Regions from separate parts of the Rhizobium sp. SRDI943 genome, predicted to be linked through region 1. Evidence: predicted binding sites of a transcription regulator. Region 1 holds the regulator's gene; the other holds the start of a gene.
What was found. Region 1 encodes PhoB, which activates phosphate uptake and scavenging genes when phosphate is short. Its sites were predicted from a motif close to TGTCATNNANCTGTCAT; they were not measured.
Positions count from the first base shown of each region.

Region 2: a site for PhoB is predicted at 3,761-3,777, ahead of AC245Y_RS21865 (NAD-glutamate dehydrogenase). Genes of this name have one in related genera too.

Region 1 is NZ_CM172787.1:181,228-188,693, reverse strand. Features, by position in the region: gene AC245Y_RS00955 (hypothetical protein) at 45-632, opposite strand; gene AC245Y_RS00950 (Hsp33 family molecular chaperone) at 765-1,757, opposite strand; gene argF (ornithine carbamoyltransferase) at 1,848-2,762, opposite strand; gene AC245Y_RS00940 (aspartate aminotransferase family protein) at 2,805-4,004, opposite strand; gene AC245Y_RS00935 (GcrA family cell cycle regulator) at 4,425-4,958, shown strand; gene phoB (phosphate regulon transcriptional regulator PhoB) at 5,242-5,925, opposite strand; gene phoU (phosphate signaling complex protein PhoU) at 6,060-6,773, opposite strand; gene pstB (phosphate ABC transporter ATP-binding protein PstB) at 6,818-7,466, opposite strand, start outside.
Region 2 is NZ_CM172787.1:4,362,144-4,369,609, reverse strand. Features, by position in the region: gene AC245Y_RS21865 (NAD-glutamate dehydrogenase) at 1-3,556, opposite strand, end outside; gene pdxY (pyridoxal kinase PdxY) at 3,831-4,706, shown strand; gene AC245Y_RS21855 (carbonic anhydrase) at 4,778-5,419, shown strand; gene AC245Y_RS21850 (GGDEF domain-containing protein) at 5,516-7,135, shown strand; gene AC245Y_RS21845 (lytic murein transglycosylase) at 7,181-7,466, opposite strand, start outside.

The sequences.
Region 1 (7,466 bases):
TACCCTCGGTCGTAGATCCTCGGGCTTGCCCAGTCATCAATCTACTAAAGGTCAAAAGGATCCGAGGCCTGGGTGCCTGGCTTTGCTTCGAACGGATCTTTTGATTGTGGCGGCGCCGGATGTTTTGCGACCGCATCGTTTACCGCCTTTTGGCAGGCGAGCAACTCATCCGCTGCACTGGCGGAATCTTTCAAACCGAGAGCCACAATCTGCTTTCCTCCAAAGCTGGCGCGGAAACTCAGTTTACCAGCGAACTCCTCAATCAAGTCGGGATCCTCGAAATCAATCCATAATGATTTGAGGCCATCGAGATCCAGACCTCTCCCATCAGCCGTCCGTTTAGACTGGTCGAACGAGAGTTCGATGGGATAATGCTTACCTTTCTCCAAGGATTTCCAGTTTGGGTTTCCGAGCAGAATGTAAAGAGGGTTGTCCTTTTTGCGGAAATTGAAGCCAAGACGAAAAATGGTGTCGTCATCAAAGGAAGTCAGAACAAAACAGCCATTGTCTAAAGTCGGGTCGACAGCCACGCTCCAGCCCCCGACCTCTTTCCATGGGACTGTCTGGTCATCAGCCAAGCTCACTGGTGGCATCGCAGCTATGAGCGCGAGTACAAAAAACAAAAGTCGCATCAACGCCCCATCCGCTTTCTTAGGCCAGAACCAATGAAACAGAATAGGTGCACAGTGACTACGCGAAGTCGAGTCACCGTGCTGCATCATCGCTAATCTTTTATTGTTCGCTGTGCGTGTCCTTAACCGCGCCTATTCCGCCGGCTGAAGTTCGGCCGGCTCGAAGCGGTAGGTGGTCGAGCAGAATTCGCAGGTGACGGCGATTTCGCCATCTTCCTGGCTGGCCTCGATCTCCTCGGCCGAAAAGCCCTTGAGCACGCCCTTGATCTTGTCGCGCGAGCAGCTGCAGCGGTCGAAGACGGCGCGCGGTTCGTAGACGCGCACGCCGCGCTCGTGGAACAGGCGGAACAGCAGCCGCTCGGTGCCAACAAGCGGATCGGTCAGTTCATCGGCATCAATGGTCTCGACCAGTGAACGGGCTTCGAGCCAGGCGTCGTCCTCGCCATGCGGGCGGCTGCCGGTGTCGCCGTCGCCGCCGTGGAGATCCGGCTGGCGCATGCGCTCTGGCGCTTCCGGCAGGAACTGGGCGACGAGGCCGCCGGCCCGCCAGCGATGGCGTGGCTTGCCCGCATCGTCACGGTCGAAGAGTTCGGCCGCGGCAAGACGGACGCGCGTCGGGATCTGCTCCGACTGGCGGAAATAGACGCCGGCAATGTCTTCCAGCGTGGTGCCGTCGAGCGGAACGATGCCCTGGTAGGGCTGGCTGAACTTGCCCTGGTCGATGGTGAAGGCGAGAATGCCCTTGCCGAGCAATTGCTCCGGCTCGGTTTCGCCTGACTCGATCGCCTTGTTGAGCAGCGCCTGATCAAAACGGGCATAGGCGCGGACATTTTCCGGCGTCGAGAAATCGGCGACGAGAAGATCGACCGGGCCATCACCCTTGGTCTGCACCGTGAACTTGCCGTCGAACTTCAGCGAGGTGCCGAGCAGCACCGTCAGCACGACGACTTCGGCAAGCAGCCGAGCAACGGGTGCGGGATAATGATGACGCTCGAGGATCGCGTCGAGCATCGGGCCGAGCTGGACGGCGCGGCCGCGCACATCCAGCCCTTCCACCTGGAAGGGGACGACATGGTCATCGCCGGCGAAATCAAACTGGCCGAGGGCGGCTGCAGCTTCTGCCATGGCTTTTAACTCCTAGTTTCAGAGCGATGGGCCAGCGTGCCCTTCGCTCACGCGGTCGCGAGTCTGTCTCTCGCGACGTCCGATTATGGTTCAGATCGCGCCCAGGCACCAAGCAAGAATCGACTTCTGCGCATGAAGACGGTTTTCCGCCTCATCGAAGACCACGGATTGCGGACCGTCGATCACTTCGTCCGTCACTTCCTCACCGCGATGAGCGGGCAGGCAATGCATGAACAATGCATCATTGCCGGCTTTCGCCATCAAGGCCGCGTTGACCTGATAAGGCTGGAAGACATTGTGACCCCGGGCCCGATGTTCCTGATTCATGGAGACCCAGGTATCGGTCACCACGCAATCGACGCCGGCGACCGCACGGTCGGCATCATGGCAAAGCATGATTTCGGCGCCCTCATTGCGGGCCCAGTTCAGATAGTGATCCTTGGGCTCCGAGCCAAGGGGCACGGCCATGTTCATGCGGTAGCCGAAGCGAGCGGCACCCTCGACCAGCGAATGCAGCACATTGTTGCCGTCGCCGGTCCAGGCGATGGTCTTGCCCTTGATCGGGCCGCGGTGCTCTTCGAAGGTCATGATATCGGCCATGATCTGGCAGGGATGGGTGTCATCCGTCAGCGCATTGATCACAGGCACGGTCGCATGCTGAGCCAGCTCGACCAGCCGCGAATGCTCGGTGGTGCGGATCATGATCGCATCGACATAACGCGACAGCACCTTGGCGGTGTCGCCGATCGTCTCGGCGCGGCCGAGCTGCATCTCGGTGCCGGAGAGGAACAGCGTTTCGCCGCCGAGCTGGCGCATGCCGACGTCGAAGGAGACGCGGGTGCGGGTCGATGGCTTTTCGAAGATCATCGCCAGCATCTTGCCGGCGAGCGGCTTGTCGCCCTGGCCTGCCTTGAAAGCCTGCTTACGGGAAAGCGCATCGTTCATGATGGTTCTGAGATCGGCTGATGTGACTGCCGAAAGATCGAGGAAATGTTTAGGGCTCATATCGTCTTCTTACCTGTGCTGCGCCCGAAGGCGGCAATCTCTTCAAGCCGTCTTCTTGACCTTGGAGGCGCGAATGCTCTCGGCGGCGCGTTCGACGCGGGCAAGGCCCTCACGGGCTTCCTCGGCGGTGACCACGAGCGGCGGAAGAAGGCGGATGACATTATCGCCGGCAGGCACGCCGAGCAGATGGGCGGCACGGATCGCCTGCAGCAGTTCGGCTGAGGGAACGGCGGCCTTGATGCCGAGCAACAGCCCCTCGCCGCGCACATCTTCGATCACATCGGGATAACGATCCTTCAGCGAGGCGAGGCCCTGGCGGAAGACAAGCGCGACGTCGCGCACCTGCTGGAGGAAGCCATCGGCCAGGATGATGTCGAGCACGGCGCTGCCGACGGCCATGGCAAGCGGATTGCCGCCATAGGTCGAACCATGGGTGCCGGCCTTCATGCCGGAGGCGGCCTCTGATGTGGCAAGGCAGGCGCCGAGCGGGAAACCGCCGCCGATGCCCTTGGCGACCGCCATGATGTCGGGTGTGATGCCCGACCATTCATGGGCGAAGAGCTTGCCGGTGCGGCCGACGCCGGTCTGGACCTCGTCGAGGATCAACAGCAGATCGTTGTCGTCGCAGAGCTGGCGAAGCGCCTTCATGAACTCAGGCGTGGCAGGACGGACGCCGCCCTCGCCCTGCACCGGCTCGATGAGGATGGCGGCCGTCGCCTCGGTGATCGCGGCGCGGACCGCTTCGATATCGCCGAAAGCCACCTGATCGAAACCCGGCGCCTTGGGGCCGAAACCTTCGAGATATTTTTCCTGGCCACCGGCGGCGATCATCGCCAGCGTCCGTCCGTGGAAGGCGCCTTCGAAGGTGATGATATGGAAGCGCTCGGGATGGCCCTTGGAAAACTGATAGCGGCGCGCCGTCTTGATCGCGCATTCAAGCGCCTCGGCACCCGAATTGGTGAAGAACACCTTGTCGGCGAAGGTGGCGTCGGTCAGGCGTTTAGCCAGACGCTCCTGTCCGGGGATCTCGTAGATGTTCGACAGGTGCCAGACCTTGTCGGCCTGCTCCTTCAGCGCGCCGACCACATGCGGATTGCTGTGGCCGACGGAGGTGACGGCGACGCCGGCGCCGAAATCGAGATATCGCTCGCCAGTTTCGGTAATCAGCCATACGCCCTCGCCTCGCTCGAACCGCAGCGGGGCACGAGAATAGGTGTCATAAAGCGGCGCGGCTTCAGCCATGGCGCGATCTCCATCAAAGTTGCCGGGCAATGACTCCGGCTAAGGAAACCAGGCCCGAAAAATCAAAAATGCCGCCTTGCGGCGGCGAGTGGCACTATTTCCCTTTCGCGCTGCAATGTCAACAAAACGGCGCCCTTAGCGTATGCAGCACGGGTGTACAGCGGCATTTTCAGTCTTCAACAGGCATTATTGCAGAAATGCCACGCAGGGACAGCAAGTTGGGGAAAACTACGAATTCGATTCATCCGGATTCATGCGACTCTTGTCACGGAGTCAGGCTCACACTAGGTTAAAGATCAATTACTAGACTGCATGCGGCGGAACTAGTCACCAAAATTGATCAAGCGTTTCTTGTTTCGGAGCTCCCGGGACAACGGTGAGGGATTCTGCCATCACCAACGCAAAAGGTGGAGACAGGGCATGAACTGGACAGACGAGCGGGTCGAGAAACTCAAGAAGCTTTGGGCCGAAGGACTGAGCGCGAGCCAGATCGCGGCACAACTTGGCGGTGTCAGCCGAAACGCGGTCATCGGTAAAGTGCACCGGCTGTGCCTTCCCGGCCGTGCCAAGGCCGGCGGCACCAACACCGCGGCGCGAACGCCGAAGCGCAATACATCGGCGCCGCGCGCGCCGAACTTCGCCTCTCGGATCACCACCCGCACCGTTACCCGCCAGCAGGGCGCGACGATGCTGAAGGAAGAGATCGAGATCGAAACGATCGAGGAAATGGAATACGTGCCGAGAGGCAATGTGGTGGTGCCGATTTCCCGCCGCCTCGGCCTGACGGAACTGACCGAACGCACCTGCAAGTGGCCGGTCGGCGATCCGCTGAAGGACGACTTCCATTTCTGCGGCTGCGAATCCCCCGACAATTCGCCATATTGCAGCTATCACCAGAAGCTCGCCTACCAGCCGGTGAACGAACGCCGCCGGGCAGCGGCGCGGGCCAGCTGAACGGGCTGACCATCGTTAGAATGCAGAAAACGGGCCAAGTGGCCCGTTTTTTTATGCGCGGATGGAAGCGCTCATTGCGGGGATGGCTGCCCCTCACCCTAACCCTCTCCCCGTAAACGGGGCGAGGGGACGTGCCCTGCACGAGGTTGTGGGGAACGGAGAGGTCGCGGCATATCCCCTTCGCCCCGTTTACGGGGAGAAGGTGGCGGCAGCCAGATGAGGGGCAGTCCATCGCCGCGAACCGGACAGCAGCGGGACAAGCCCGAGCATGACGAAAAAGCCCTCAGGCTTCCATCGAATAACCGGCGCCGCGGACGGTGCGGATGACGTCCTGCATGTTGGAGAAATTCAGCGCCTTGCGCAGGCGGCCGACATGGACGTCGACGGTGCGCTCGTCGACATAGATATCGTGGCCCCAGACACCATCCAACAGCTGTGAGCGGGAGAAGACCCGGCCCGGCGACGACATCAGGAATTCCAGCAGGCGGAATTCGGTGGGGCCGAGGCGGACTTCGCGGGTCTTGCGATGGACGCGATGGGTCTCACGGTCAAGTTCGATGTCACCGCATTTCAGCACCGTCGACAGCACCTCGGGACGGGCGCGACGCAGCATCGCCTTGACGCGGGCAACGAGCTCGGGGGTCGAGAAGGGCTTGACGACATAGTCGTCGGCGCCCGTCGACAATCCGCGGACACGCTCGCTCTCTTCGCCGCGCGCCGTCAGCATGATGATCGGCAGACGCTCGGTCTCCGGCCGCATGCGCAGGCGCCGGCAGAGCTCGATGCCGGAGACGCCGGGCAGCATCCAATCAAGGATGAGAAGATCGGGCGTGCGCTCCTGAAGCCGCATTTCGGCTTCGTCGCCACGAAGGATGGTATCGACCTCGAAGCCTTCCGCTTCGAGATTGTAGCGAAGAAGCACGCTGAGGGCTTCTTCGTCTTCAACAACTGCAACTCTCGGGATCATGCGTGTCGGTCTCCTCGCGCATGATCCTTAAACCAGGGTGATTTAAGCAATGCATCCTGCGCAAATTTAAAAATTGGCTGCGACCTCTTTGCGCGCCCGGACGGGCGCGCACGCAAGCGGCGGGGTGTGGGCAGTTATTCGGTGACCGCGCCGACGGTGTTGGCGCTGTCGTCCTTCGGCCGATCGCCTTCCGGCTGCGCGCCTGTCGTCATGTAATAGATCGTCTCGGCGATGTTGGTGGCGTGGTCGCCGATGCGCTCGATGTTCTTGGCGCAGAAGAGAAGATGCGTGCAGCTGGTGATGTTGCGCGGATCTTCCATCATGTAGGTCAGGAGCTCGCGGAACAGCGAGGTGTACATCGCGTCGATCTCGTTGTCGCGTTCGCGGATCGCATTCGCCTTGTCGGCGGAACGATTGGTGTAGACGTCGAGCACTTCCTTGAGCTGGACGAGCGCCAGCTCGGACAGATGCTCGAGGCCGCGGGCGAGCTTGCGGGGAACGCCGGTGCTTTGGACGGCGATGACGCGCTTGGCAGTGTTCTTGCCGAGGTCGCCGACACGTTCGAGATCGGCGGCGATGCGGATCGAACCCATGATTTCGCGCAGGTCCGCGGCCATCGGCTGGCGGCGGGCGATGGTGACGATCGCCTTGTCGCCGATTTCGCGTTCGGCGTGATCGAGGATCACATCGTCGGAGATGACCTTCTGCGCCAGCGCGGTATCGCCGTTGACGAGCGCCCGCACGGCTTCGGCGACCATCTGCTCGGCCAGGCCGCCCATTTCGGAAATCCGCCTGGACAGGAACTTCAGATCATCATCATAGGCAGAATAAATATGTGTCGATGCCATGGGGCTTTATCCTCGAATAACGGAAAGGCTTGGTGACGCCAAAATCAGCCGAAGCGACCCATGATGTAGTCCTGGGTGCGCGGATCGTCGGGATTGGTGAACATCTTGTCGGTGTCGTTCTCCTCGACGAGATTGCCGAGGTGGAACATGGCGGTGCGCTGCGAAACACGCGCGGCCTGCTGCATGGAGTGGGTGACGATGACGATCGTGTAGTTCTCGCGCAGCTCGTGGATCAGCTCCTCGACCTTGGCGGTGGCGATCGGGTCGAGCGCCGAGCAGGGCTCGTCCATCAGGATCACTTCCGGGCTGACGGCGACGGCACGGGCAATGCAGAGGCGCTGCTGCTGACCGCCCGACAGGCCGGTGCCGGACTCGTGCACGCGGTCCTTGACCTCGTTCCAGAGGCCGGCGCGCTGCAGGCTGGTCTCGACGATTTGGTCGAGATCGGCCTTCGACTTGGCGAGGCCATGGATGCGCGGGCCGTAGGAGACGTTTTCATAGATCGTCTTCGGGAACGGGTTCGGCTTCTGGAAGACCATGCCGACGCGGGCGCGAAGTTCGACGACGTCGATATCGGGATCATAGATATCGTCGGTGTCGAGCGTGATCTTGCCGGTGACGCGGCAGCCGTCGATCGTGTCGTTCATGCGGTTGAGGCTGCGCAGGAAGGTCGACTTGCCGCAGCCGGACGGG
Region 2 (7,466 bases), 650 kb from region 1:
AAGAAAGAAGCTGGTCGCGTTTTGCGCGTGTCAGGCGCCCGTCATGCATGGCGGCTGCCAACGCGATCTTGATGTTGACCTCGACGTCCGAGGTGTTGACGCCGGCCGAGTTGTCGATGGCGTCGGAGTTGCAGCGCCCACCTTTCAGACCGTAGGCGATTCGGCCTTTCTGAGTAACACCGAGGTTTGCGCCCTCGCCGATCACCTTGGCGCGCACCTCTGTCGCCGCGACGCGAATCGGGTCGTTGGCGCGGTCGCCGACTTCGGCATCGGTTTCCGACGGCGCTTTCACATAGGTGCCGATGCCGCCGAACCAGAGCAGGTCGACCGGGCTCTTCAGGATCGCCGTCATGATCTCGAAGGGCGTGGCCACGGCCTTGTCGATGCCGATAGCGGCAACCGCTTCCGGCGTCAGCGTCACCGATTTCGCTGCGCGCGAAATGATCATTGCACCCTTCGACAGTACGCTCTTGTCGAAATCCTGCCAGCTTGAACGCGGCAGGTCGAAGAGCCGCTGGCGCTCAGCCAGCGTCTTTTCCATATCGGGGTCGGGATCGATGATGATGTCGCGGTGATCGAAGGCGGCAATGAGTCGGATCTTCGCAGAGAGCAGCATGCCGTTGCCGAAGACGTCGCCCGACATGTCGCCGACGCCGGCGACGGTGAAAGGCGTCGTCTGGATGTCGATGTCCATCTCGCGGAAATGGCGTTTTGCGGTTTCCCAGGCGCCGCGGGCGGTGATGCCCATCTTCTTGTGGTCGTAACCGGCTGAGCCGCCGGAGGCAAAGGCGTCGTCCAGCCAGAAGCCAGCTTCCTGCGCCAGTGCATTGGCGGTATCGGAGAAGGTCGCGGTGCCCTTGTCGGCGGCGACAACGAAATAGGGATCGTCACCGTCGAGCCTGACCGTATCCTTCGGCGGCACGATATCGGCGCCTACTATATTGTCGGTGATCGAAAGCAGCGTGCGGATATAGGTCTTGTAGGCCTCGCGGCCGGCATTGAAGATCTCGTCGCGGCTGCCGCCGATGGGGAGCTTCTTCGGATAGAAGCCACCCTTGGCGCCGACCGGCACGATGACCGCGTTCTTGACCTGCTGCGCCTTGACGAGGCCGAGCACCTCAGTGCGGTAATCCTCGGCGCGATCCGACCAGCGCAGGCCACCGCGCGCCACCTTGCCGAAGCGCAGGTGCACGCCTTCCACCTCGACGCCATAGACGAACATCTCGCGGAAGGGTTTCGGCTGCGGCAGCCCGTCGACCAGATGCGGATCAAGCTTGAAGGCCAGCATCGCTTTCGGCAAACCATCCGGGTTCTTCTGGAAATAATTGGTGCGCAGCGTCGCATCGACGATGTTGACGTAGCGGCGCAGGATACGGTCGTCGTCGAGGCTCGGCACGTCGGCAAGCTCGGCCTCGATCGCCTGGTGCAGTTCGGCAAGCTTCTTGACGCGGATCTTCTCCGAAAGCCTGGTGTCGAGCGTGTCATGGAAGAGACGAAAGATAGTGGCGGCGACACCGGGATATTTGTCGAGCGTCGTCGCGATATAATCCTGCGAATAGGCGATGCCGGCCTGGCGGAGATAACGCGCGTAGGCGCGCAGCACGTTCGTCTCGCGCGCCGAGAGCCCGGCCGAAAGGATCAGCCGGTTGAAGCTGTCATTGTCGATCGTGCCGGCGAAGGCGGCGACGAAGCCTTCCTCGAGGGCGGCGCCGTAACGCTGCAGATCGATCTCACCGCCATTGCGGGCCTCGAGCTCCATGTCGTGCAGCACGACGAGTTTCTTTTCTCCATCGGCGGCCGGCACCCCGATGTCGAAAGTGCGTTCACTGACGACGTTGAAGCCGAGATTCTCGAGAAGCGGCACGCGGCGCGACAGCGCCAGCTGACCGCCGGCGTGGAAGATCTTCAAGGAAAGGGTGCGGCCCTGTTCTTCCTGCCGATGGTAGAACTGGATGCGCAGTGGTTCGCCGGCGGCGCAGGCACCGATATCGGCGAGGTCAGCCACGGTTTCCTCCGGAGTGAAGGAATCCTGGAAGGCTTGGTCGACGGATATCTTCGGCGCCTTGGCGCCTGCCAGCGCCTCGAAACGGTCGTCCCAGCGGGCGGTGATTTCGCGGATCACCTGCTCGAGCTTTGCCTGCGGAATGCGTGGCGTCTTGCCGCCCGAGCGGCCGATGATGAAATGCACGCGCGCCACGCCGCCTTCCGGGAAAGCCGGATAATAGGCCGAGACACGGCCGTCATAGACAGTCTTCAGATAGGTGCCGATCCGTTCGCGGACGATCGAGTCATACTCCTCGCGCGGCACGTAGATGATCACCGAGACGAAGCGGTCGAAATGGTCGATGCGCGGCAGGACGCGGACGCGCGGCCGATCGGCCAAGTCGTTGATCTGTTCGGCGAAACTTGCAAGCAGCGTCGTGTCGATCTGGAAAAGGTCGTCGCGCGGATAGGATTCCAGCGTGTTGTCGAGCATGCGGCCGGAATGGCTCATCGGGTCGAAGCCGAAATGTTCTTTCACCTTCTCGATCTTGGAGCGCAGCAGCGGGATTTCCGAGGCGAGCGAGGTATAGGCGGTCGAGGTGAAAAGGCCGACGATGCGCAGTTCGCCGGTGACGTTGCCCTCCGCGTCGAAGCGCTTGACGCCGACATAATCCATATAGGCCCGGCGATGGACGATCGATTTCACGTTCGCCTTGGTGACGATCAGGAAGTCCGGGCCGTCGAGGAAGGCAAGGATTTCAGGTGTCGTCGTCACGGCGTCCTTGCCGGTGCGCAGCACCAGAACATCGGGATTGGAGAGGATGCCGAGGCCAGCACCCTTGTCGCGTTCGACCCTGGCATCGGTCCCCTTGCCGGAATAGACGTATTCACGCATGCCGAGGAACGTGAAATTCTCATCGCGCAGCCAGGTCAGGAAAGCGACGGCTTCGTCGCGATCGGCCTTCTTCCGGCTGGCGCCATTGGCCGCAAGCTCTGCAATCACTCCGTCGATCTTGGAAAGCATCGGCTTCCAGTCGGAAACCGACAGGCGGACCTGTTCGAGGACTTTTTCGATACGTTTCACGAGATCGGCGGCCTGGGCGGAATTGAGCGGCGCGACATGAAGCTGGATATGGCTGACGCGGTTGACCGGATCGCTTGGGTGATCGGCGGAATAGTGCGCCGGCGCCTTGCCCTTTTCCATGATCAGGATGGGATGCACGGCCATGAACAGGTCGCGATAGGTGCTCGTGACTTCGCCCATGACCGATTCAAACAGAAAAGGCATGTTCTGGTCGGTGACTGAAAGCACCGAAACCGCGATGCCACCGGGCGTTACATCGGCAATGGTGTCGATGCTGACGCGAGGCGCCTTGCCGTTCCAGGCGTCGAGTTCCTTTGCCGAATGCACGGCGGAGAGTGCCAGCATTTCCGGCGTGTAGAGCTCGAGATCGTCATTGCTTGCCCGGCCGAAGAGAATTTCCGGATCGAGATGCGCCTCACCCGTCGCTTTGGCGATCTTGCGCGCGCTTTCGACCTGCTTTTCCCGTTTCGGATTGTTTCTGGCAGCCATGGATCGCCTCCCTCAATGTCTGATTTTTCGCAAGCTAGCAGAAGATTCCTCGAAAAAATCTCTAAAAGAGCGGTCCGAAGAGATGTTTTGGTGATTTTTGATGCTTGAAACGAGAGATTTTTAGAGATTTTCCGCTCTCGTCGCCATTCGAAAGGGAAGCCCGTCTGTGGTTCTTTTCGTTCTGCCGCACATTTCCATGCTCGCATGAAGAATGGTTGACAGCGTGGCGTCAAAAAGATCATCAACGGCGATCGTCATTCGGATATCGAGTATCATGTCGGAAAATGCAGCGGGCGCAGTCATCGTCATTTCCAGCCATGTTGTGCGTGGCTCGGTCGGAAACCGGGCAGCCGTCTTTGCTTTGGAGACGCTCGGTCATCCGGTCTGGGCCATGCCGACCATCGTGCTTCCCTGGCATCCCGGCCACGGCCGCTCGACGCGACTGACTTTTGCGGAAGCGGATTTCGACGCGGCGATCGACGACCTGATCCGCGCACCCTGGATCGGCGAAGTCAAGGCGGTGCTTTCGGGCTATTTCGGCAATGCTGCCCAGGCGCGCTCCGTCGCCCGGCTGATCGGTGCGCTCCGGCAAAACAATCCCGAGCTGCTGTATGTCTGCGATCCCGTCATGGGCGATCTCGGCGGCCTTTATGTGCCGGAAGCGACTGCAGAGGCCATTCGCGATCATCTTATTCCGCTTGCCTCGCTCGCGACGCCGAACCGGTACGAGCTCGCATGGCTTTCGGGGGCGGCGCTGGAAGACAACAGCACGATCATGGAGGCGGCGCTCGCGCTCGGACCATCGCGCATGCTCGTCACTTCAGCCGTTCCGATGATGGCAGGCGGTACCGGCAATCTTTATCTTTCCGGTCGCCACGCGCTTCTTGCCGAGCACCGTGTCGTCGAAAACCCGCCGAATGGTCTAGGCGACCTACTTGCCGCCGTCTTCCTGTCGCGCCTGCTTTCCGGGCTCGAGGACGAAAAGGCGCTGCAACTTGCCACGGCCAGCGTCTTCGAGGTGCTTGCGCGGGCCGTCAAGCGCGGCAGCAACGAGTTGATGCTGGCGAGCGATGCTTCCAGCCTTTCGACGCCGATGGCCATGGTGCAGATGCGCCGGCTCGTGCACCCGGCGCAGCGACGGAAAAAGTGACCCATCTGCCAATATGTTCATTTTGCGGTGCAGCAGTTGATCTTGTCGTCCGCGCGCGCTAATCCAGAAGCATGCAGCGTTTTCCAAACCCTCTTCTGGACGGCTATCGCAACTTCATGAACGGGCGCTATTCCGACGCCCGCGACAGGTATCGGCAGCTTGCCGAAAATGGTCAAAGTCCCCATACGCTTGTCATTGCCTGTTCGGATTCTCGCGCGGCACCGGAGCTGATCTTCGATGCCGGCCCGGGCGAGCTCTTCGTCATTCGCAACGTTGCCAACATGGTCCCGCCCTACGAGCCGGATGGCCATTTTCATTCGACGTCGGCCGCACTCGAATTTGCCGTGCAGGTGCTGAAGGTCTCGGATATCGTCGTGATGGGTCACGGCCGCTGCGGCGGCATCCGTTCAGCGCTCGATCCGAATGCCGAGCCATTGTCGCCCGGCGATTTCATCGGCCGCTGGATGTCGCTGGTCAAACCTGCCGCCGAGCAGATCCAGAGCAACGACGTGATGACGGCCGCCGAGCGGCAGACGGCGCTGGAGCGTGTCTCCATCCGCAATTCGATCAACAATCTCAGAAGCTTTCCCGACATCAAGGCGCTCGAGGAAGCGGGAAACCTGCATCTCCACGGCGCCTGGTTCGACATTTCGACTGGTGAACTCTGGGTCATGGACGCCGAGACACGCGACTTCATTCGTCCCGAAATCTAGGGACATGCCGGTTTATCAGTTTTTTAAGGATTGTTGTTAAGCTCGCCGTCAATTGGTCGCGCACGACCGACGTTTTGATCACCGTGGCGATTGGCGATGAAGTTCGAAACCATTAAAAAGGTTATCCTGGCCGCCATCATGCTGCCCTTCGTCTTCATGCTCATTGAAGGCGTCGTCGTCATACGTTCTTCGGTCAATCATTACTGGAACCTCGAAAAGGACCGGCAGTTCGCCGATGTGCTTGCCCGTGGCGGGTCGATCGCCGCCACGGAGATTCTGACTGAAATTGGCGCCACCCGCCGCTACCTCGCAGATCCCAGCGACATGACTGCTATCGACATGCAGCAAAGCCGGGTGACGCTCGATCGCGAACGCCGCGCTTTTTATGCCAGCCTGCCCTCCCGCGAGGCGCTCGACGAGGGGCTCGTCGGCGAATTATCGATTCTCAGCCTTGCCTACAGCCGTATCGTCGCGGCGCGCAGCGCCGTCGACCAGGGCCGTTATGCCGGCAGCGATCCCGGTTCCATTTACTGGTATGCGGCTCTCAAGCAGCTTGCCGTCGTCGATGCGCTTTCACCGCTGATCAGCGATCCGGTGCTGCTTGAGAAATCCAACCAGCTGATGGGCATCCTGCTGACCTATTACGGCGAAAGGCTGATCACCGGGATCGGCACCCGTTATCTCAACCAGGGGGTTTCCGCCAGATTGCCGGTCGAGCTCTTCGTGCAGGGCAAGGTCATGCTCGGCGAGGGCATGGATCACATGGTTTTCCATTCCTCCGCGCCGGTCGTGCGCAACATCGTCGCTTATCTTGGCAGCGCCAGCCAGGTAAAGGCGAATGCGATCACCGATGCCATTCTCGCCGGAGCGCGGCCGACACGCGCGGTGCATGACGTCTGGGCCGCCGCGCAGAGCGAGCGCATGAGCTTCCTGCAGCAGAGGATGATCGAGGCCGCACAGGATATTCACGAGACCGGCGAAAACCTGTCGACGCGCTCGCACATACACCTGACGCGGATCCTGGCGCTGTGTGCCGGCCTGCTGATTCTCGCCACATTGGTGCTGCTGCTGGCGGCAAAGGGCCTTCGCCTGATCGACCGACTGACCCAGGATCGGGAGACGCTGGTCGGCGAGCTGCGCAGCGCCGCCCAGACCGATCTTCTGACCGGGCTTTACAACAGGCGCGGCTTCGAGGTCGCCGCATCCGCACTTCTCACACAGGCCGAGCACGGATCACGCTGGATTTCCGTCGTGCTCTTCGACCTCGATCATTTCAAGAAGATCAACGACGTTCACGGGCATGACGCCGGCGATGCTGTGCTCCGGCATGTCGCGGGCGTCGCGCGTAAGAATTTTCGTTCCTTCGATCTGCTGGTGCGCCATGGCGGCGAGGAGTTCCTGGCGCTTCTGCCGGATTCGACGCCTGACGATGCTGCAATCGTTGCCGAGCGTGTGCGGCTGGCGATCGAGGCGGCGGAAATCCCCCTGCCGAGCGGCGATGTTCTCAAGGTGACGGCAAGTTTCGGATGCGCCGGACGGGCAAATGAAGCCACCAACCGGAACTTCGAGGATCTGGTCAAACGCGCCGACCTGGCGCTTTACGCCGCCAAGGCCTCCGGCCGCAACTGCGTCGTCTCGGGACCGACCCTGCCGGCCCCGGCCCAGGAGGAGCGACGCAAGGCGGTGTCGGGCGGTGGCTTTGATTCCCGCATATGAAAAACGCCGCATATCGCAGCGGCGTTTTGGCGTATTCAGTCGAGCTTATTTGCCGTCGATCTGCTGACCGATATAGGCGATCGCCTGCTGGTAGACGCTGGCGGCGTTCCAGCCCTGGATGGCGACGAAATTCGGCTCTCCCGGCTGATAGCCGGCGCCGGCGCGCCAGCCGTGGCCCTTGAGGAAATTCGCCGTTGAGGCCAGTGCATCGGCGCGGGAACCGACCATGTCGACGCGGCCGTCGCCGTCGCCGTCGGCGCCGAAGCGCACGACATTACGCGGCAGAAACTGCGTCTGGCCGATTTCACCATGGGCAGCGCCCTTGGCCTGT